DNA from 2 places in the Pseudoalteromonas sp. J2K-J599 genome. Region 2 is predicted to be linked to the other one. Evidence: riboswitches for the same ligand, from Rfam matches in the RefSeq annotation. Region 2 holds a riboswitch; the other holds the start of a gene.
The links. A riboswitch is a leader RNA that binds a small molecule or an ion and turns the genes downstream of it on or off. The one in region 2 is predicted to bind cyclic di-GMP.

Region 1 (11,406 bases), 1.4 Mb from region 2:
GATGAAGCCCCGCCTGTCATAATTTCAACACGTTCGATAAATTGGCTCGGAATAGTATTTAAATCGACAGCAGAGCTACCAGGTACACCTGATACATAACGACGACCATTTACTAAAACCAATGTACGGTTAGAGCCTAAATTACGTAAATCAACAGTAGCAACACCCGCACTTGCGGTATTAAAGTTTGAGTTAGTACGGCTAATAGCTGGTGTACCAAATGCAGGGTTCTCTAATAGTAAGTCTTGAATATTTAACGACCCTGATGCATCAATCGCAGCACTGTCTACAACTTGGATAGGTGCTGATGACATTGCCTCAGCTGAACGAATACGAGAACCTGTAACTTGTACGCGTTCTATTTTAGTTATTTCGTCATCTTCTGCAGCCACACCTTGAAATGAAAAGCTTGCAAGTATCGCGCTGCTTAGCGCAACTGTTAACGACGATTTTTTAAATAGTCGCGCGCTACCTTTGTTAGTTAATGTCATATAATTCCCCTGAATTGTTATTTTTGTAACTAAATGGTTACTTCGCGGATTACAGTAAGGGGATTTATTTAAACACTCTACGGGCATTATTTATGAGGCGTAGTCTTTGGTACGAATAGCAGCTTTTATGGGATGAATTAGTACGTCACAATTATTTTATAAATATATTGTACTTTTCATAACAGTTTTTCCGCTAAGCACGGTCTTTATTATTATATACAGCAAGAGATATAAAATAATGATCGCTTCTTTTCATGCATTAACTTTTGTTAGTAACACTAAGTTTGCAACATTTTTAACAAAGCGCGTGCAAGATCACCGGCACTTTGAATCTCAATCTTTTCTTCAAACAAATAGATTAGATCAAATAGACACAGATCAATACAATGTACTGTTTTACGAACTAACCAACCTAGCTGACCCGATGCAAATAGTGCATTTAACAGAGCTTGCTAAAAAGCTGAAGTTAGTCATTATTGCCCAATCGGGACATTTTGCGAGTTTTGCCTTTGAAGTTGGCGCTGTTGATTTTTTAATATTAGATTCAACTGCATCACGTATTGATAAGTGCTTTGATAAGCTGATTCACCTTTGCCCGATCGCAAGTGCGGCCGAACGCCAATACCAGCAAAGCACACAAGCAGAAAAGCCATCATCACACATTGTGGTTAAAGATGTAGGTAAGGTAAGGCTAATTGATATAAATGATATTATTTGGATTAATGGTGCGGGCAACTATGTAGAGCTGCATTTTACCCAAGGTAATACGCCGGTACTACATCGCGAAACCATGAAAAATATTGAACAACAGCTAGAACCAGAAGGGTTTGTTCGTATTCATCGTTCAACGCTGGTAAGAAAACAAGCTATTTGCGAACTGATGCCTACTGACAGTGGCGATTATAAAGTAAGGCTGAAAAACGATATGTGTTTAAACCTTTCACGGCGCTATAAAGGGTGTTTAGAGAGTATTATAAGCCCTCTTCAATAGCGGTTTATAATACTCATGTTAGTTACCAGTTCTGTTTTATATAACTGTCATTTGGGTGCACTAATAAATAGCTGTCGGTATCTTTATAAAAATTAACTTCTACATCGCTATTTTTCCATACTTTTTCAAACATATTTTTAGCTATGATATTAATGTTTATATAGTCAACTCGTTGATAGCCACGTTCTTTTACACCGGCAAAATAGGTCTCTAATGAATCAAGGCCATCCAAAGTTAACAGCTCAAACTCTCTTAAATTAACAACCACATACTTAATTGTATTCTCAGGGTGAGTGCTCAACTCCTGAACAACGCCATTAGTTAACAGCGTAATGCCTTCATTGTTAAAGCTCCCCTTTAATTCTAAATACATCTGAGGGGGCTGTGAACAAATCTGAAATTCACCATGTGCTCCAAACATAAATCGCCTTACATATATCAACTTCTATATATAGGATAATACAATTTTCTGATTTTGCAGTTAATTTAATAAAGCAATAAAAAAGGCCATTTCGAGTGCTTTTTCCTCTAAACTTTTAAAGCGACCTGATGCACCACCGTGCCCTGCATCCATATCGGTTTTAAAGACTAAAAGATTACTATCTGTTTTAAGCTCACGCATTTTTGCAACCCACTTCATAGGCTCCCAATACTGCACTTGCGAGTCATGAAGACCGGTAGTAACGAGTATGTTCGGATAGTTTTGTGCGCGAATATTGTCATACGGCGAGTAAGCTTCAATTACATCATAAAACTGAGGCTCATTTGGATTACCCCATTCATCGTATTCATTTGTTGTGAGCGGAATACTCTCATCAAGCATCGTGGTTAATACGTCTAAAAATGGTACATGACAGCCAACACCGCAATATAACTCTGGTGCTTGGTTTACAACCGCCCCCATTAATAAACCACCAGCACTGCCGCCTGAGGCAAACACCTTGCTGCTATCACAATAGCCTTGTGCAACAAGCGCTTTTGTCACATCAATAAAGTCACTAAAGCTATTTTGTTTATGCTCTTTTTTACCTTGTTCGTACCACTCGCGACCTAGCATTTCAGAGCCTCGAACATGTGCTATTACATAAACAAAACCACGATCGAGCAAGCTCAGCGATGAACTTGAAAAACTTGGATCAATCGTATAGCCATACGCACCATAGCCGTATTGAAATAACGGATTTGAGCCACCTTTTTTAAAGCTGTCTTTTCGATAAACAACTGATACGGGTACTTTAACTCCGTCGCGAGCAGTTACCATTAATCGCTCAGACTGATAGTCATCGGCATTAAAACTACCGAGTACTTTTTGCTGTTTAAGTAGTGTTTTTTCGCCAGTTGCTAAATTAACATCATATAAAGAACCTGGTGTTGTTAAACTTGAGTAATAAATACGCGCAGTGCGTGTGTCTGGCTCTGGGTTCATTGCTATTGCAGCATAATAACAAGGATCGGCAAACTCAAGTGCCATACGATCCCCTTGCCTATTAACAACTACAAATCGAGCTTGCCCTTGCTCGCGTTCACTCAATACTAAAAAGTCATTAAATAACTCTACACCTTCAAGCAGTACATTCTCTCTGTGAGCTGTATGCTCAACCCATTGTGTTTTATCAGCAATTGTTTCGTTTGTTGCCGTCATTAATCTAAAGTTTTTAGCTTGCCAGTTAGTCACAATATAAAATGTGTCACCTAGCTTATCTACGTCAAACTCGTGGCCATCTTCACGCGGCATTAATGCTTTAAATTCGCCAGTGGGCTTATTAGCATCAAGCACCCATGTATCGTTGGTCTCTGTCGATGCTAAATCAACAATAATTAAGCTTTCATCGCGGCTTTTACCAAGCCCCATAAAAAAGCTGCTGTCTTGCTCTTCGTAGACCATTACGTCTTGGTTTTGCTCGCTGCCAAGCTCATGCCTAAATACTTGGTATCCTAATAGCGTTTTTAAATCTTTTTTTACATAAAAAACAGTTTTATTGTCGTTAGCCCAAACAACTTGTCCTTCTGTATTTTCAAGCACATCAGGAAGCATTTCACCGGTCGCTAAGCTTTTAAAGCGAACATTATAAATACGACGACCTTCAGTATCTTCAGAGTAAGCCATAAGCTGCTCGCATGGACTTAGTGCGACTTCGCCCAGCTCAAAAAACTCAAATCCTTCAGCTAAGACATTCACATCGAGTAAAAGCTCTTTATTATCGGCCTTTATGCTCGTACTTCTATAGTGACGCGAGTATTCATCATCACCACGAACTTCTGAGTGATACCAGTATTTCCCGTCTTTAACGGGTACCGAATTATCATCTTTTACAATGCGTGCTTTTAACTCTTCAAAAAGTGTATTTTGTAGTGGCTTCATAGCAGCTAACTGTTCATCGCAGTACGTATTTTCAGCATGTAAATGAGCAAGTACTTGCTCATCCTGGCGATCGTCATCACGCATCCAATAGTAATTATCAGTGCGTATTTTATTATGAGTACTTAATGTATGGGCTTGCTGTTTAGCAATCGGGAAATTAGGTAATAAACTTAAAGAATAGTCAGGACGAGACACAACAAAACCAATTAAAAAAATAACGTGATTTACAGTTTATCATAAAAATAAAAAAGCCCATCCAATAGTTGGATGGGCTAAAACGGTAAACGCTTCATTACTAAAACCGCTATACCTTTGGGAAGATAATTTAAGCTTTATATTTGCTGCCAAGCCATAGCCCAACTTTGTCCAATACCGGGCTCGAACATAAACTTTTTATCGTCACTCGCGCGGCAAAACTCATTAAATGGCCAAGGCCTACATTGATAAACATGCCCTGTTTTTGGCTGCAATACCTTTGTACCCGCATTATAGTTTTCACAATTTTCAGGGTACACGTAATCATAAGTATCAAGGTTATTAACAACACGCTCATCGCATTTTGCAATACAATGAAAGTCGACGTGTGCTTTACATATACCACTGCTTTGCAAAGCAAAAATTTCATTATTTCTATAGGCTACAATTAAACCCTGTTCGGTCATTTTACCTGCGCTAACCAGAGGAACATGCACATTAATATGCTCGGCAACTAAACGTGGCCATGCGTGAGGCTCACCTTGCTCAAGCGAGGTGATCTTGTAATCAAATGATAAACTAACCAGCTCTCCTTGCATGTCGTAAAAGGTTACACTCACCACATCACCAATAAATAATTGGGTATGATGATTTAAGCAACCTATTGTTGACCACTTTCCACAGGCCAACGACGTATGCATAAACACGGCAACACCTTAAGAGTTACAAAATCTTATCCATACACTATGGATACACAAAAAATACACTGAGGGCAAGTGATACATAACAACACGTTATGCAGTAGTCCCGCTACCATAGCTTTTAAAAAGCCTTAGACCGGAAACTTTGCGTCCTAACCTTTCGGCTAGTTTGCCAGCAATGCGGCGATTATAATTCGACCCCGCATAACAATCAAACAAAAGAATGTAACAAAAAACAAAAACCAACCCTTTAAGATTGGTTTAATGTGTTTTTAACTAAACAAATAAGTTAAAGGCTCTTTCGCCCACGTAAATACCAACAACACCAATAAAGATATAAATATTAACCACGCAGGCCAAGACGCTTTTGTTACTTTAGCCTCAGAGTCATCCGCTTTTAACTCTTTTGAGCCTGTGATCATCGCCTTAACTAGCGGTTTGCCTTTTATTCTATAAATGATAATAGCCAATACGTGTAAGCCAATAGCATAGAGTAAAATGTCAAAATTCAGCTCATGTAGCCAATTGGCAAAATCAATCGTATCGCTAGACACATATTGAGCAAGCGGCCCGTCAGTTAAAATACCATCACTGCTCATTAAGCCACTTGCAAGTTGCGTTATAATTAATATAAAAAACACTATCACCATACAGCTACCGGGTGCTGAATGGCCTAACGAGTCGCTTGGTGTTTTTAGCGCCTTTAAAATAGCACAAGGAGAGTGCAGTAACCCACTTAATCTCGCGGTTTTACTACCAATAACACCCCATATTAAACGTGTTACTATAAGTGCTAAAGTAAAAAAACCAGCGACAAAGTGAAGCTCAATCATGCCCTCTTCAATACTAAAATAAAGCACTGCAATGCTTACAACCAAAAACCAATGAAAGCATCTAATAAACCCATCCCACACTTTTAACGTCGTCATTGTGCCTATCCTTAAAAAAAACAGTATTATTTAATTTGTTAACTACTTTAACATCATAATATTAAGGTATCCTTATGAGCCATTCTACAAGCCGTGAGAGTAAATATCATGCAACCAGTTAAAAAAGCTATTTTAAAAGGCTTTTTAGATATGCTACCACTGTGTTTAGCCGTTGTTCCTTGGGGTATTTTATGCGGCTCTTTAGCGATTCAAAATGGTTTTAGCGCCTTTGAAACCCAAGCAATGTCGTTATTAGTATTTGCAGGCTCTGCACAGCTTGTTGCGATTGAACTTATGGCGGGCAACACACCATTGCTCACAATTTTATTCACAACATTTATTATTAGCTCTCGGCACTTTTTATACGGTTTAGCTGTGCGTCATAAGGTCATTGATCAACCTATGCGTTGGCGCTTACCGGTGAGCTTTGTTTTAACCGACGAGCTGTTTGCGTTTTCTCATCATCGAAAAGCATATAGAACAAAAACACGCTTAATATACGCATTGAGCGCTGGTTTTAGCTTTTATATTGCATGGAATATTTGGACGTTAATTGGCATTGTAGCGGGCACAATGCTGCCCGACTTAACTAATTTAGGGCTCGACTTTGCCATTGCTGCCACGTTTATCGCGTTGGTTATTCCGGGAATCAAAAATTTGGCCTCACTCGTTACGGTAATTGTAGCAGGCGTTAGCGCAACGCTTTTAAAAAGTACCGGATTTGAGTTATGGCTTGTTTGCTCAGCGCTGCTGGCAATGGCCGCAGGTTATAGCACAGCAAGGCTAACCGCTAAAAAGGAAGCAACGCTATGATGACAACTATTTTACTCATGGCGTGCATTACATTTTTTACGCGTTATTTATTTTTACACCGCGCTTTACCGTTTAAAGTAGGTCCTAAAATGCAGCAATTTTTAAGCTTTAGTGCACCTGCGGTGCTTACAGCAATTTGGGTGCCTATCGTGTTTTTGAATGAAGATGGCATTAACTTAGACTGGCAAAACCCTTATTTAAGCGCAGCGATAGTCGCCATCATTGTTGCCTATAAAACACATAATATTTATTACACTACGCTTGCCGGTATGGGGCTATTTCTGATTTTAAATTAGAGCGCTCTTTATACTTTATGAAATACTGTACTCAGGTTAAAATACCGATAACAATAATAAAAAAGACGCCAATATGCACAAATTCCATCAATTAAGCGCAACAAGCTTGCAGGGTCAACCTATTAACTTTAGTGATTTTGAAGGTAAGGTTGCGCTTATTGTTAATACCGCAAGTAAATGTGGATTTACCTACCAATACGAGTCGCTTCAAGCTTTGCATAATAAATATGCCAGCCAAGGTTTAGTTATTTTAGGGTTTCCGTGTAATCAATTTGGTCAGCAAGAACCCGGCGACGCTACACAGATAGAGCAAGGGTGTTTAATTAATTTTGGTGTGAGTTTTTTAATGGCGGCCAAAGTAGATGTAAACGGTAAGCATGCTCACCCAGTCTTTCGTTATTTAAAATCGGCTTTACCTGGTTTTTTAACACGTAAAATAAAGTGGAATTTTACTAAATTTTTAATTGCCGCAGATGGCACGCCAATTAAACGTTATGCACCTTTTACTAAACCCGAAAAGCTAGAACTTACAATTCAAAAAGCTTTAGCACAGGCTAAAAGTACGCTTTAAAAAGTAATAAAGAGGCGCAAGGCCTCTTTATTGCCAATACTATTGAAACTTAAACATACGCATAACTGCACATTTAAACTCTCAATATTAATTGGTATTTTATTTATACTAGTGAAATTTAATCGGTGTAATCGCTTAAATCGTCTTCGCCTAGATTTTTACGCAAGCGTTTTTGCTCAAGGTAGTCTTCCAACTTCTTTTTAACCTTTTGCTTGTTCTTATCGTGTTGATTACGGCCGAGCATTTCGTACTCGTCTTCAACAAAATCGTCATCTAGCGCATCGTAACTAAATGTCTTACCCACAACCCACTCCATAAAGTGTTTGAGACCAACCAAGGATTTTATTATCGCAATAGTCGGTAAAATTAAAATGTTTAACGTCAAAATGCTGTGCAAATTAACATCAAAATAAAGCCACGTGACTACTGTAAATAGTCTTCATGTCAGTAATGTGAATAAATAGCGCTAAATTTGAATTGAGGAAAGTGAGAGTTTTTTATCGTATCGATAAATAAAATTTATTAATTTTTATTAGTTAGCCAATTTGACTAAAAAATAGTTATTTATTAATTGATTTCATTTACTAAAAAACAAACAAAAACAGTTAACCATATGTTTTATATTAAAAAATAAAACTGGCATCAAACTTGTTATTAATTAATCGTCATCAACAAAAAGTAGAGAACAAACATGAAAAAATTACTATTAGTTAGCGCATTAATTTGTCCACCAGCCGCTATGGCTCATAACGATAACGATTCTGCAATTTCATTTAGTAATGATGAATGTAACGTCGAATTTAAAAATGATGTGCGCATTAAGCCAAACGAATTGGAAATTTTTACCGCCAACAATAAAACCATGCAGTTTAATAGCCATGGTGACTTAACCGTAAATGGCGAACTTGTAGCGCTGAATAATTCGCAGCGCGACGCGCTAACCAAGTACTCTGATAGCTTACGCACTCAATTACCTGAAGTAGCTAATATAGCGCTTGAGGGTGTTAAAATTGCAGGAGTAGCATTAGAAGAAGTAGGCAATGCATTTAATATTGACGGTCTTGATAATATGTCTGAGCTTATGGATGACATTAAAATCGAAGTAGAAAACACATTTTACCAGCAAGGTACATTTGTGATGGGCCAACAAAGTTTTAATCAATTTGGCGAAAACTTTGAACAACAATTTGAGCAGCAGATAGAAACAGCGGTTGAATCAGCAGTGATGCAATCAATGGGCAGTATTTTAGTAGCTTTAGGTTCTGAGTTACTTGGTTCAGGCGGTGATATGGATGCTTTTGAACAACGTATGGAAAATATGGGTGCACAAATAGAAGAAAAAGTAGAGCTACATGCAAGCGCACTTGAAGAACGTGCTAACTCTTTATGTGGAAACTTTGCTGATATTGCAAAACAAGAAGAGCAATTAGTAATGCAAGTGCCTGAGCTTAAAGGTTACCAGTTATTTAGCTTTAAGCAAAATTAGTACAGCAAACGTTATTTAACATCCCTTTGGCAGCACTTAAGTTTACTTAAATGCTGCTTTTTTGTATTTCGTTGACTTATACCAACCTGCATAAATCTTTGATCAATTTAACGAATTAAATTGCACTATAACTTCGTTAAAAATTTTTTATTTAGAACAACTAGATACAAAAACTTTTGCCTAGTTCTAGCGTAATTTTCTTAACGTTAAATAGACCCCATATATAAGCAGATTGGTATTACTTTTTAGCTAATAAAGTGAGCTTCCCCAATGTAACTATTGCTTGCTCAATTTGCGCGCTCCATTGCACACCATAACTTAACCTTACACAGCTTTTATATTTATTAGAGGCCGAAAAAATAAGCCCTGGGGTTATGCTAATACCCACTTCAAGTGCAAGTAAAAACAATGTTTGGCTATCGTATTCGCCTCCTAAATCAAGCCACATTACGCAACCTCCTTTTGGATCGCTTATACGTGTATTTTTTGGCATAGCTTGTTGTAAGCACCATCGCATACGCTCTTTGTTATCGCGCAGGCGTTGCCTAAGTACTTTTAAATTTCGGTCGTACTCGCCGCTGGCAATAAACTCAGATAACGTCCATTGGTTTATTAACGAAGCAGAGCAACTTAGTGCTCTTTTATATCGCCTTGCTTGCGTTGCAAATTTACCGGCAATGACCCAACCTACACGATAGCTCGGCGCTGCCGTTTTAGAAAAAGATGAGCAACTAATCACTAATCCTTTTTTAGAGTACGCTAAAGCAGGTGTGCCTCGTTTTGCCGTAAAATATAAATCACCGTATACGTCATCTTCAATAAGCACTACGTCATGACTTTCAAGTAGCTCCACCAGCTGCTGCCTGTTTTCATCTGGCATAAAGCTGCCTACAGGGTTGCTAATTGCAGTCGAGAATAAACACGCTTTTATGTCATGCTCATTCAAAGCGCGTTCCAAATCACTTAACCAAATGCCGTTATCTGGACACAGTGGTATTTCGAGCGCTTTAAGCCCTAGGCTTTCTATTAGCTCTATAATCCCGTGATAACAAGGTGTCTCAATGGCAACTATATCACCTGGCTTTGTCACACATTTAAGCGCAATAGCCATGGCCTCTTGCGCACCATTGGTGATAACAAGCTCGTCCATATCAATGCCAATACCAAAATCTAAATAGCGATGCACTAATTGCTTTTTCAGCGGTACAAACCCATCTGTTGGGCCATAGTTTATGGCTTTACTGCCCGCAATTGTCATTACGCGGCGCATGTTTCTGGCGAGTGCTTTATCGGTAGGTGCTGCGGCAATTGGGTTAGCGATACCAAAAGGGACTACGTTCGCTTGATGAATCGCGCTGTACACCTGCTCTATTAAGGCTTGTTTATTTACCACAACAGGTTCGCGACTTAACTTAACTCGCTTAGGTAAGTTATGCGCGGCGTTAACAGCTTTTAAAAAGTAGCCTGATTTTTCGCGCGCCTCTACTAGCCCTTGATCCTCAAGTGCTTGATACGCTTGTTTTACAGTGGGGATACTTATGCTTAAGTTATCTGCCATTTTACGCAGTGATGGAAGTTTTTCGCCGGGGAGTAAAACTTGTTGAGCACTCATATCCCTAATTAACTGAATAACTTGTTGATATAAAAAATCGTGCCCTTGGCTATTTTTTTGTCTTATCATCACACATCCAATCTGTATAGGTTACATTTTTACTTTTCTGTATATGGTAAGTATACAGATAGGTCTTAAAATAGCCATTCAATCGGGCTTTGAGGACTAACCATGAAAAGTGCAGCGTTATACATTACAACCGTTTTAATTTGGGGTTCTACTTGGTTAGCCATAGAATTTCAATTAGGTGATATTGCGGTAGAGCTATCGTTATTTTATCGCTTTGCTATTGCAGCGCTTTTAATGTGGTTATATGTAGCGTACAAAAAACCGGATATGCGCTTTTCATTAATCGATCATGGCTTTTTTGCTTTATTAGCTCTGTTTAACTTTGGTTTAAATTACTTAATGCTTTACTGGGCACAAAATTACCTAACCTCAGCCATGAGCTCCATTGCCTTTTCGATGCTGCTGGTTATGAACATAGTTAACACTCGACTATTTTTTGGCAAGCCTATCTCAAAACGAATTTATACCGGTGCCGCACTCGCTGTATTAGGTATTGCGTGTCTGTTTTGGCCACAGTTACAGCAGTTCGACTTAAGTAACGGTGCATTGGTCGGGTTACTACTTGCCCTTGGCGGTACCTTTGTGGCTTCATTAGGTAATATGGTAAGCGTTCGTAATTCTCGTAAGCAAATTGGCGTATTGCAGGGCAATGCATGGGGCATGTTATATAGTGCTATAGGCTTAGCTTTATATGTATTAATGAACGATGTGCAATTTAGTGTAAACGCGCCACCGAGTTACTGGTTATCATTACTTTATTTATCAATATTTGGCACCGTAATCGCTTTTGGTTGTTACTTTGCACTACTAAAAAATATAGGCCCCGAAAAAGCCAGCTACGTTATTGTTTTATTTCCATTAGTGGCAGTAACACTGAGTAGCTTTTTTGA
Region 2 (11,406 bases):
TCAAATGCCAAGCCCGCTTGAAAAATGCGAGGACTACACACAAGCCAATGTAGATATATTTGTATTTGAAACTCAACAACAACTCGAAAAGTTTGTTGCCGAGAATAAAAACATGCACAAAACAGAGCAGTTTTTACAGCCAACAAATCATGACGATACGTTATTTAGCTTAGTGTATGGTTTACCCGCTTTTTATAAAGCAGCAATTTTAACCGAGCAGACACTCCCAGTTTGGCAAAGTCAGCGCCGTAGCATTGAAGTAACTGGCATTGAAGAACTAAGCTTTATTAATGATCAAGCACATAGCTCTAGTGCTATTCGAGTAATTAAAGCGAGTGATACCCCTACTGTTCGAGATGATGAAACACAGGTTTTTGCTTTTAGTCTTGCCAATAACAAGCAAGAAGTAGTAACCACCTCAACTTTATACAGCTCTGACAAACGTATTTCTAAGGTAGATGGGCTAATTCAACCTAGCGATTTAATTGCAACAAGCGTTGGGCAATATTTAAATTGTAAAGCTATTGCCAAGCAAACAATGCTAGGCGTTAATCTATACAAGAAAAAAGACGATATGGGCGTGAACTACTCTCAGGGTGTTGTTATAGCCTATAAAAAAGATAGGATTACCTTAATAGATTCAGATGGTAACTTTAAAAACATTTCCGCCGCTGAAGGTTTTTCTATTGAACAAGGTTTAGATATACCATTTTTAGTACAGAGTATTAAAAAGCTCAAAACCTTTACCCAATAACAGTTATCCTAACCTAGCTTGATATACCACCAAGCTAGGTTATAGTTTTATATTGTTGTTAGATATAAAAACCAAGGATGACATGTATGTTTAAAACTTCTCATTATATTCTCCATTCTAGCTTTTTACTTATCAGTTTTTTTAGCTTTAGCGATACCACTTACTACAAATGTGTAACAGAAAAAGGCACTGTCTTTTCTCAACTCCCCTGTGACGACGAAGCAACGACTTATAAAGTTAACACAACGGGTAATCAGTATTCTGGTCCTAAGGTTGACTACACTAAACAACTAAACGAACTTGAGCGTGAAAGGCTTCTATCTGGCTTACAGGCAGAGCTTCGCAGTAATAACCATAAACTAACAATACTTGATCGTAATAAAGAGCGTGCTGAATACAAACAACAAGAGCGGTTAAATCATATCTTAGCCATTGATGATAAAAAGCGTATTACTAAAGACATTGCTAAAAAACTAAAAATAATTAATAAAACATATAAGAAAAACGTATCGGCTGTGACTAAACAAATTAAAATTCTCGAAAAAAAGATAGCTCAATTCCAATAAGTTACTCTTAGTTAGTAAGTAACATTTATCTTGGTTTTAAACTTAAAATAACATACCCTTAACACAATAGAGTATAAACTCTAGGGACTTTTAAGGAGTGCAAATGCAACCTCGCCATATTGCTGAATTAATTTTAACGGGTTTTAAAAGGCACTATCAGTTATTTCAAAAAACAACAGCCAAAGCCCCTCTTGCCTTTGCAAAAAAAGATTGGCAAGCAATTAATGATATCAGCCGTTTGCGTATCAGCTATTATGATGATCGTGTTAACGAAACCACGCAAGCGTTAAAAAAAGAAACCCCAACCGAACAACTCGATGAAAGCCTATGGCTTGAGGTTAAAAAGATATATCAGCATTTTTTATGTTTTCATCCCCAAGCAGAGCTCGCCGAAACTTTTTATAACTCTGTATTTTGCCGGCTGTACCATAGGCGCTATTTTCATAATGACTTTATATTTGTAGAAGCAACCTTAAAAGATGCTCCTTCAGTGCCTGTAGAAGCAGAATATAGAACATACTTTCCTGTAGTTGATGGCCTCAAACCAACAATAAAACGCATTATTAGTCATTTTGATTTTAAGGCCCCATTTGTAAATTTAGAGCGTGATATCCGCCTCCTTGTTAAAGCTTTTTATAAACAAGCCCCCGATACACATCACCAACCTTGGCAAATGCGCTTTGATATTTTACACACACCTTTTTATCGTAATAAAGCAGCCTATATTGTTGGTCGTGTTGTTTCAAAAAGTGGGGTTCAGCCCTTCATAATCGCTGTATTACACGATGAAGATAACGGATTATATTTAGATGCACTTTTAACTAAGTCATCTCAAATGCGTGTTATTTTTGGCTTTGCCCGCGCCTACTTTATGGTAGAGACTCACGCACCTTCAGCACTTGTTCGGTTTTTAAATCAACTTATGCCAAACAAAACACTTGCTGAGCTCTATAACGCAGTGGGTTTTCATAAGCAGGGTAAAACTGAGTTTTACCGAGAGTTTTTAAATCATTTATCTCACTCTAGTGATGAGTTTACAATTGCACCGGGGACTCCCGGTATGGTGATGATGGTATTTACCCTCCCCTCATTTGGCTATGTTTTTAAAGTAATAAAAGACAAATTTGGTGAGAGTAAACCCTTTGGCCGTGATACCGTATTAAAGCGTTATCAACTGGTAAAAAATCATGATCGCGTTGGCAGAATGGCCGATACCATAGAGTATTCTAACGTCGTATTTCCTTTAGCGCGTTTTGATAGTAATTTACTTGCGCAATTACATAAAACAATTGGCTCATCAATGATAATTGAGGGCGATTGGTTGATCATCAAGCATTTGTATATTGAACGGCGCATGACACCTCTTAACTTGTTTTTAGAAAATGCTGATGAAGAAAGTGTCGCCGACGCGATTGAAGAATATGGGCAAGCCCTAAAAGAAATGATTGCTGTTAATATATTCCCTGGTGATATGCTCTTAAAAAACTTTGGTGTAAGTAAGCACAAACGTATTATTTTTTACGATTACGATGAAGTTCAATACCTAACCGATATGAACTTTAGAGCATTACCAAAAGCAAAGAGCTATGACGACTATTTAATGGATGAACAAAGTTACTCTGTTGCACCACAGGACGTATTTCCTGAGCAACTTTGTACATTTGTAATGCCAAACCCTATGTATAAAAAGTTTTTACTCAGCACTCATCCTGAGCTTATAGATGTTAGCTTTTGGAAGCAGGCACAACAAAATATAAAAAATGGTCAGGTAAGTCATATTTACCCATACCCGACAGCACAGCGCTTTATTCACCACTGGTAAGCGCTAAAGGACACACACAATGAATATAAGTAAAATAGATTTAAATTTACTCGTTTACCTCGATACATTGCTGCGAGAATGCAACGTAACACGCGCTGCTAATCAATTGAGTATAACGCAACCTGCAATGAGTAATGGCCTTAAACGTCTTCGTAACTTATTTAACGACCCTATTTTAGTTCGTACCAGCGATGGTATGGTGCCTACCGAGCGTGCTTTGGAGTTACAACCCGTTATTCGTGGCATATTAATGACCCTTGAAGAAACTCTAGCTCCTAATCGAGAATTTGAGGCAAGCCAAAGTAAGCGTGTGTTTAGAATAATGGCCAGTGATTACGCTGCAAGTACATTAGCACCAAAGCTTTTAAGTAAATTGCACGAAGAAGCCCCCGATACTACTTTAGATATACTCACACCAAGTGATGTCACCTTTCATGATGTAGAAAACGGTAAAGTAGATATGGCAATCAACCGTTTTGAAAACTTACCGCAGTCTTTTCATCATAAACGTATTTGGAAAGATAGTTTTTGCTGCTTAGTAAAAGCCGATAACCCTATAATTGAAAACTTTAGCCTCGACAGCTATTTAAAAGCACGCCATATATGGGTGAGTAAAACAGGTTTTGGTGTAGGTGTGGGCATGGACCCTAAAGATGTGCAAAAACTTGGCTGGGTTGACGAAGCACTTGCTCACTTTGGTAAGCATCGTAATATTGCCACTTTTACGCGTAACTACCATGTAGCAATTCATTTAGCTAAAGAGAAAAATTTGATTGCGACCCTTCCTTCAAAAGCCGCAAATATATATTTAGATGATCCGGGGCTTAAAATTTTAGAGCCACCATTTCCAATTCCTCCTTTTGAGCTTGATATGATTTGGAGCCCACTGTTACATCGCGATGCGAGTCACATTTGGTTACGTCAAAAAGTAGCTGAAGTAGCTGAAGAGCTAAAATAACTTTATTACACAATATAATGTAAAAATTGCTAGGTTAATTTTTTGCCTGTTAACTTAGCACCCTACTGAGATGAAATTAATTCAATAAAATCAAATAACTACATAACCATTGAAACGTGGAACATACATTGCTTTTATTAAATTGAACTATACATTCATTTAATTAAAGAGGTCATTATGAACACCCATCAAGGATCAGAAGTAAATCATATTACTGACATCATTCAAGTTATGAACAGCGGCATCGATTTTTATCAAAAAGCACAGGAAAAAATTGAAGACCCTGCTATTGGTGCACTTTTTCAGCGTATGATAGATGCCCGAAAAGTGAGTGTTGAGCGCTTGCAGCCATATGCAATTAATGAAAAAGGCGAACGCGAAGATGGCTCATCTTTCGCAGTTGAAGCACGACGTGCGTACACAGCCCTATTGACTACTTTCACCTCTCACAACGACAGCACGTATGTAAAAGAGCTTGAAGAGGTAGAAGATAAAACCCTTGAAGAAATTAAAGCAGCAATGGATAAACCGCAACCAGCTGACTGCGAAGCTGCACTGGCTAAAACATTATTAACAATGCAAAGCTGCCATGCAGAAATGAGCCGTATGCAAAAAAATTAAGTCAATTATAATATGGCTTAGTTATTTCAACTAAGCCATATTTAAATTAATTTTCTAAGGTCATAGCTAAAGCTGCATATTGCCTGAACCAAGTGATGTTGCTCACTGCATGCCTCATAATATTATTTGAACGATTTATGATTGAAGGTTCAAACTTAGATAATTCACGCCAATCATATGAGAATGCAATTTGTTCACCTTTACTGCTAATACCTTCTCCGGTTACAAATTGTGGAATAGGACCTGGACCAATGGCAATGCGTTCAACCGCTGTTTTAGCTAAGCAATTCATAATATCTAAGTTGTTAAAATACCCCTCTTCATCAGCTACAACAAATAAGCCAACATCAATATGTCCATGATTAATATCTTCATATTTCTCGTATGATGGACCTCGACGATCCCAATTATAATTCCATGTACACGTGCCATCATCTTGGTACTCTAAATTTTCAGTAAAAAAATCTATAATACCCATTATTTTTGATTTATAAAAATCAGGTCTATCACTCCATTTATCTAAATACAGCATCGCTGTTGCCATTGTCAGGTTATGATTATGGGCTAAAGGATTACTATATAAACCAGAATCACCATAGTTATCGTTGTAAAGGTTCACGTAGTAAAAACTTCCTTTAATCGAAGAGTTTTTACTAACGCTATACGAGCTGTCATGGCTGTCTACTATCTTTTGGGCGGCTAATATAGAAATGTCCGCAAAGTTATAATAATCAGATAATTTTTGAGTTTTTATTATATCAACTATACGCATAACACCGTTTAAAATCATACCATCCGTCAAAACAGTTATACTCGAATCAGAGAGTGATCTTTCCCAGCCGGGGGCAATTTCATCTCTTTCATTTAAGAATAATTTAGGTGCCCGCTTATAGCTATTTGTTGCTGAAAATCCATTTGTACTTCTCACCAAATCCGTATCACTAAGCATTTTGTTAGCTAACTCAATAGCCATATCTAAATACTTGAGCTTATTGGTTACATTATAGAAATGCAGATAAGTACGTAACCAATAATACCCATTCCAAGCATATTCATTGCCTGTATTAGACTCATTATTAATCATTGGATTGCCCGGATACTTTGCAAATATCAGTTCAGCTAAACTTGAAACATTATCTACATCAGAAACTTTAGGGTTAGGAACGTCTAAACCGCTTATTAAATCAGCAGATGTAATGTTATGTAATTCAAAGAATGAGTCCTGGTTTGCGGAGATAAGTTGCGGCTCCCCTCTGTCACTTATGCCAAAATTACGGCTATTTTCAATGTTATTCAGGTCTATTAAGCCTAGTCCCTGAAGAGCTCCCTCAGAAAATTTATTTGACCTCCTAAATAACCAATTAAATGATACATCAGTAGGAACAATAAAGTCTTTTTTAACTGAAACACTTTTTAATCCGTCTGAAGCTATTAGCTCTCCATTTTTTACTGTAACTTCTAAAAAACGTGTTTGATAAAAGTTTAACTTATTCCAGACGCCGGGGTATTTGTCTCCAAATTTCATTTGTATACTTGACTGATTAAATAGTAAAAATTCTTTTGTATTTGAGTTAGAAAGTAAATAGGTTTTCTTGGAAGGGTCATTGGGTGTTTCCCCAAGCCACACTACAATTTTGAATGGACCGGTGGGCTGCCAAACATCAAAGCTAGCAAAGCTATTGACGCCGTTAAACTTTATAGCGGTATCAGCAAAAACAGTTTTAATACTAAACGAAAATATTAGTAAAAGGGTAAGTATTAATTTGATCTTCATCATACTCACACGATCTCCAAGTGAGATGGCATGACGCTTTACTGCACACAATATATATGTATGAGGCGGTCCCGCTATCATAGGCTGAGCCCTTAGACCGGAGACTTTGCGTCTTCACCTTTCAGTGAATTTGCCGAAATTAATGTTAATAAACTTATCCGACATGTTTAAAAAACAATCAGAACAAGTGAAATTCTAACCCTTTAGTACTTAATGTCAACTAAAGAAAACCATAAATCATTAGTAAAAAGCAATTCACTTCTATATTAGTAAGTTACAAAACCAAAAAAAGGGCCTTACGGCCCTTTGAGTTAAATAACAAAAGGGAGGTTATTAATTAAAAACGGTATTCTGCACCTACGTAGTAGTAAGCACCGTTAAATCCAAATGGAGCCGAACGACGTGAGTAGTCAAACACACCTGAGCTACTTATTACTGTGTTGCCACTAGCATCCACAATAGTACCTGAGCGAGAGTTACCTATTTCATTTTTATCTGGGTAAACATCGAACAAGTTATTTGCACCAATATTTACTGATAAATCTTCAGTAACGAAGTAGTTAACTTTAACGTCAGTTAAAATTTCTGCACCATACGTTTGACGACCGCCATCTTCTACTGTGTATTCACCAAAACGATTAAGTGACAGGTTAACAGTCCAATCATCACGTTGATAAAGTGCACTTAAGTTAATACGGTCCTCTGGTTGCCACTCTTCTATAATAGAGATGTCTTCAGCTGAGAATATATCTTCTACTTTTACCGTCTCAAGGCTTGAGCCAGCAGGAGAAAATAACGATACAACATCTGTTTTGGTAAAGTTAGCTGCAAGTGTAAAATCAAGCGTGCCGCCTAAACCTTCAGTGTTCCACGTTGCTACAAAATCAACACCACGAGTTTCTGTATCAGCACCATTTAAGAAAAACTGCCCTACGCCAGCACCTGCACTATTTAGTGCTGCATCAAGGCTTGTAGATAACCCTTTACCTAAGCGATCACTAATTACAATACGGTCGTCAATATCAATCGAGTAGTAATCAACGGTTACATTAATATTATCGGTAACGTTATACACAATACCTAAACTACGGTTTTGTGATTTTTCTTCTTTAAGTTTTGGAATACCTAAACTTTGCGCAAGTGTTGAATCATTTCTAAATGTACCAACTTCTTCTGCAACTAAATTCCCATTAGTATCAACAACAAATTGTGTGCTTACGTTATTAAAGTAAAGCTGCTGCATTGAAGGCGCTCTAAATCCTGAGCTTAATGCACCACGTAATGAAATATCGTCGGTAATAGACCAGTTACCAGCAAGTTTAAAGTTTACTGTATCGCCAAAACCTTTGTAGTTATCGTAGCGAAGTGCACCAGATAAAATCACATCTTCAATTACATAAGATTCTGCATCTACATAAAATGAAATTACATCACGTGACTCATCCACTGAAGACGCAGGTGATGAACCACCAAAACCTTGTGAACCACCCGATGCATCTTCAGAGCCAACACCGCCACTTAAACCGCTGTAAATACTTACACCATTTAATGTGTCGTAATCGCGGTACGCATATTCATTACCTTCTAAAATACGGTATTCGTCAGTACGTATTTCAGCACCCATTGCTAACGAATAATCATCAAAGTTTTGCGTAAAATCAATATTGATTGTTTGCAGTGATAATTCCATGCCGTAAGCGTACGCTTCACGTGGAATAGTTGTACGAATATCAGCTGCACTTAAGCCTTGGTCATAACGTAAAAAGTTAGCGTATGAGGCATTGATAGTGTCACTTGTAGTGTAATCAATGCTGTTCTCACCATAGGTGTAAGATAAATCAAGGCTTGCATCGTTATCAAATTCAGTTTTATAACCAAAGTTGTACGAGATATCGTCGATAGTTGTGTTGATTTTTGGTAAGAAACCTAGCGGAATCGTCGCATCGTTATCTTGTAGAACTGGGTTACCACCTGCATTTGCATTATGACGGAAAAATGCAGCCGACTCATTTTCACGTGTTGAGTAAGTAATAAAGCCGTAAAGCTCGCCATCACCTAACTCGTAACCGGTATTAATTGTTAAACCAAACTGCTGAGAGTCAGCATCACCAATTCTAAAGGTATCACGATCGGCTGTCAGCTCACGCGGATCACCAGCAAGTAAAGTGCCGTCACTTAGTTCTGTACAACCATAAAACTGACAAGAGCCATGTAAACCGGCACGGTTAGTCGGTGCACGGTCACGGTAATTAATAGTTGTATTTAAATAACCGTCATCACCTAGCGCAAAGCCTTTATTAAAATCAAGGTTAATGGTTTCGCCATCGCCTTCAGAATATTGACCGTAGTTAATAGCCGCTTTGCCACCTTCGCTACCATCTTTGAGCACAATATTAATAACACCTGCAATTGCATCAGAACCATACTGAGCAGCAGCGCCATCACGTAATACTTCAATGCGTTTAATTGCAGAAGCTGGAATTGCATTCATGTCAGTACCTGCGGTACCACGCCCAACAGAGCCATTAATATGAATAATACTTGCTTGATGACGACGTTTGCCGTTAATTAACACCAATGTTTGATCGGGACCTAAACCGCGAAGTGTCGCAGGTCTTAAAGCATCAGTACCGTCACTAATTGCAGAGCTTGAAAAGTTAAATGAAGGGGCGATAGACTGTAGCATACGACCAACTTCTGTTTGGCCCGTATTTTCAAGCGCTTCTGCACTTAGGATATCTACTGGAACGGGTAAATCTTCAACTGAACGTCCTGCTACACGGCTACCGACAATAGCAATTTTTTCAATTTTTTCTTGAGCGACTTCTTCTGCTGCGTTTACACCTTGCGAATTTACTGCAAGTAAAGCTGGTAATACTGCTGCACTGACCGCTGAAAGCTTCATCATGTTGTTATCATTCCTGTTGATTTGTTTGAGTTTTATACTCAGTAAACCATTTTGATCAACAACCGCATCGAGCTCAGTCCCACCTAATAATGCCTCTAGAGCACCTAGCTGAGTGTAAAATCCATAAACTGAATTTGCGTCATACTGCTTTGCCAACTCATAAGAAAACACCACGGTTTGCTCTGTTTGTTTAGCATATTCAATTAAGGCTTTGTCTGCTCGCTGCGCTTTTATATCAAATTGCACCATTTGCCCAGTGGTTTGTGTTGCTGCTTGTACACTTAAACTAAAAATAGCCGGTGCAAGCACACTAAATCCACTCAATAAATGCGTTTGGTTACTGCGCAACTTATATAAACAGCTGACAAACAAAAATCCTCTATGGGTTTGTTTCTTTTTTTTAATGTTTTTTTTACGTTCAATCTTTATTGATGTAACTTTACCTAACATTAGTTTGATTTGCATAACGTCTACTTATGATTCTGTATGGTGTTTTAGCGTTACTACATGCTCACCTAAACGCTCATGATCAATCGAAAAGTTAGTTTGTAAACTTTCTAGTAAACCTTCAACGTCACCGGCTTTAAATACTCCAGCCACTTTAATACTGGCAAGCTCAGCTGATGAAAGCTCAAAACGTGTGGCTGTATAGCGGCTTACTTCATTTAAAGCATCGCTTAGCTCTTCTCCATTAAAAATAAGCATCCCGTTTTGCCATGCCAAATCGCGTTGTACGTCGTTCATTGAAAGCTGCGTAATTGGTTTTGTAACACTTTGCTCAATAACTGCTTTTTCGCCTGAGGTAACAATATTGGCATTAATTTGACGAATTTTTTTCGTGCTATTATCTGCAAGTTGATAATCTTTAAAGTCATTTGCATCAACCGCTACACTTGGATCAGTGATCATCACTTTGCCTTCAGTAACCACCAGTTCTAAATCTGATGAAGTATTGCGTTGTACATTAAATACCGTGCCTAACGCGGTAAAACTTTTATCACCAGCCATAACACTAAACGGACGCGTGGCATCTTTTGCTACATTAAAGCGCCCTTCTCCACGACTAAGTAATAACTGCCTGCGGCCTTTACTATAAGCAACTTCTAGTAAGCTATTAGTATTAAGCTGCACTATGGTGCCGTCTGGCAATACATACGTTGCTTGCTCGCCTACTTTTGTTTTGTAAATTTTAGTGTAATTAACTTTAGCAAGCTCTTGGTTGTAGCCATTTTCTAAGTTAATTAATAAGTAGCTGCATACCATTAACGCTGCAAACAAACTCGCTGCAATTGAGTAAGAAAACATCCACTTGTTTTTTGATGTTTTAGTATTGTTGCGCTGAGGAAATAAATGACTTAATTCGTTTAATACTGAAAGCTCATCCCAAAGCTGAGCAAGCTCGTATATAGAGTCTTGATGTGCAGTGCTTTGCATCATCCATAATTTAAATTGCTCTTTTTCATCATCAGTTAAACCACGATCAATCGCGCTTATCCAATCACATGACTTTTCTAAGATTAAATCTTTTGAATTAAATTGATGAACATTACTCATTCTGCGACCCTCTTAACTGATATAGGATGTGCTTGAGCTTTAAGGTTCGTTTGAGGGCTTTGCTCATGTTCACGCATGTATAACATGGTTTGTAACAATCCTTTGGCAATGTGTTTTTCAACAGTGCTTTGGCTTAACTGCATTTGGTCTGCTATCTCTTTTTGGCTCATACCGTAAACTTTTTTTAATATAAAGCATTTACGAATCGATGAGCTTAGTTGCTCAGTAGCTCTACAAAAAAGTAAAAAACGCTCTTTAGATGTGTATTCGTCTTCGAGCTTCATTGATTTGAGTAATACGGGCAATTCGTTATCGTTTTCTAACGAATCATTAAATTTATTGTCCCACTTAGCTATATGGTTGAGTGCTAGATGTTTTGCTGTTTTTAGCATATAACTGCGGGTAAACTGGATGTCTTGTTTTAAATCAGCTTCATAGCTTTTTACAAA

Region 1: it holds a riboswitch for cyclic di-GMP, as region 2 does, so the genes downstream of both, AC5NT5_RS00420 (hypothetical protein) here and AC5NT5_RS06850 (hypothetical protein) in region 2, are expected to answer to the same signal.

The regions. Positions count from the first base shown of each region.
Region 1 covers NZ_CM200271.1:75,676-87,081, reverse strand. The annotation lists gene AC5NT5_RS00440 (TonB-dependent receptor domain-containing protein) at 1-491, opposite strand, end outside; gene AC5NT5_RS00435 (LytR/AlgR family response regulator transcription factor) at 730-1,482, shown strand; gene AC5NT5_RS00430 (hypothetical protein) at 1,505-1,903, opposite strand; gene AC5NT5_RS00425 (S9 family peptidase) at 1,964-4,039, opposite strand; gene AC5NT5_RS00420 (hypothetical protein) at 4,177-4,740, opposite strand; cyclic di-GMP riboswitch class I at 4,837-4,924, opposite strand; gene AC5NT5_RS00415 (cytochrome b/b6 domain-containing protein) at 5,013-5,669, opposite strand; gene AC5NT5_RS00410 (AzlC family ABC transporter permease) at 5,778-6,482, shown strand; gene AC5NT5_RS00405 (branched-chain amino acid transport AzlD family protein) at 6,479-6,778, shown strand; gene AC5NT5_RS00400 (glutathione peroxidase) at 6,852-7,349, shown strand; gene AC5NT5_RS00395 (PA3496 family putative envelope integrity protein) at 7,468-7,653, opposite strand; gene AC5NT5_RS00390 (YggN family protein) at 8,041-8,835, shown strand; gene AC5NT5_RS00385 (aminotransferase-like domain-containing protein) at 9,074-10,516, opposite strand; gene AC5NT5_RS00380 (DMT family transporter) at 10,619-11,406, shown strand, end outside.
Region 2 covers NZ_CM200271.1:1,501,255-1,512,660, reverse strand. The annotation lists gene AC5NT5_RS06875 (DUF3413 domain-containing protein) at 1-754, shown strand, start outside; gene AC5NT5_RS06870 (DUF4124 domain-containing protein) at 841-1,320, shown strand; gene aceK (bifunctional isocitrate dehydrogenase kinase/phosphatase) at 1,424-3,142, shown strand; gene AC5NT5_RS06860 (LysR family transcriptional regulator) at 3,162-4,100, shown strand; gene AC5NT5_RS06855 (ferritin-like domain-containing protein) at 4,278-4,721, shown strand; gene AC5NT5_RS06850 (hypothetical protein) at 4,768-6,498, opposite strand; cyclic di-GMP riboswitch class I at 6,557-6,640, opposite strand; gene AC5NT5_RS06845 (TonB-dependent receptor plug domain-containing protein) at 6,833-9,868, opposite strand; gene AC5NT5_RS06840 (FecR family protein) at 9,878-10,957, opposite strand; gene AC5NT5_RS06835 (RNA polymerase sigma factor) at 10,954-11,406, opposite strand, start outside.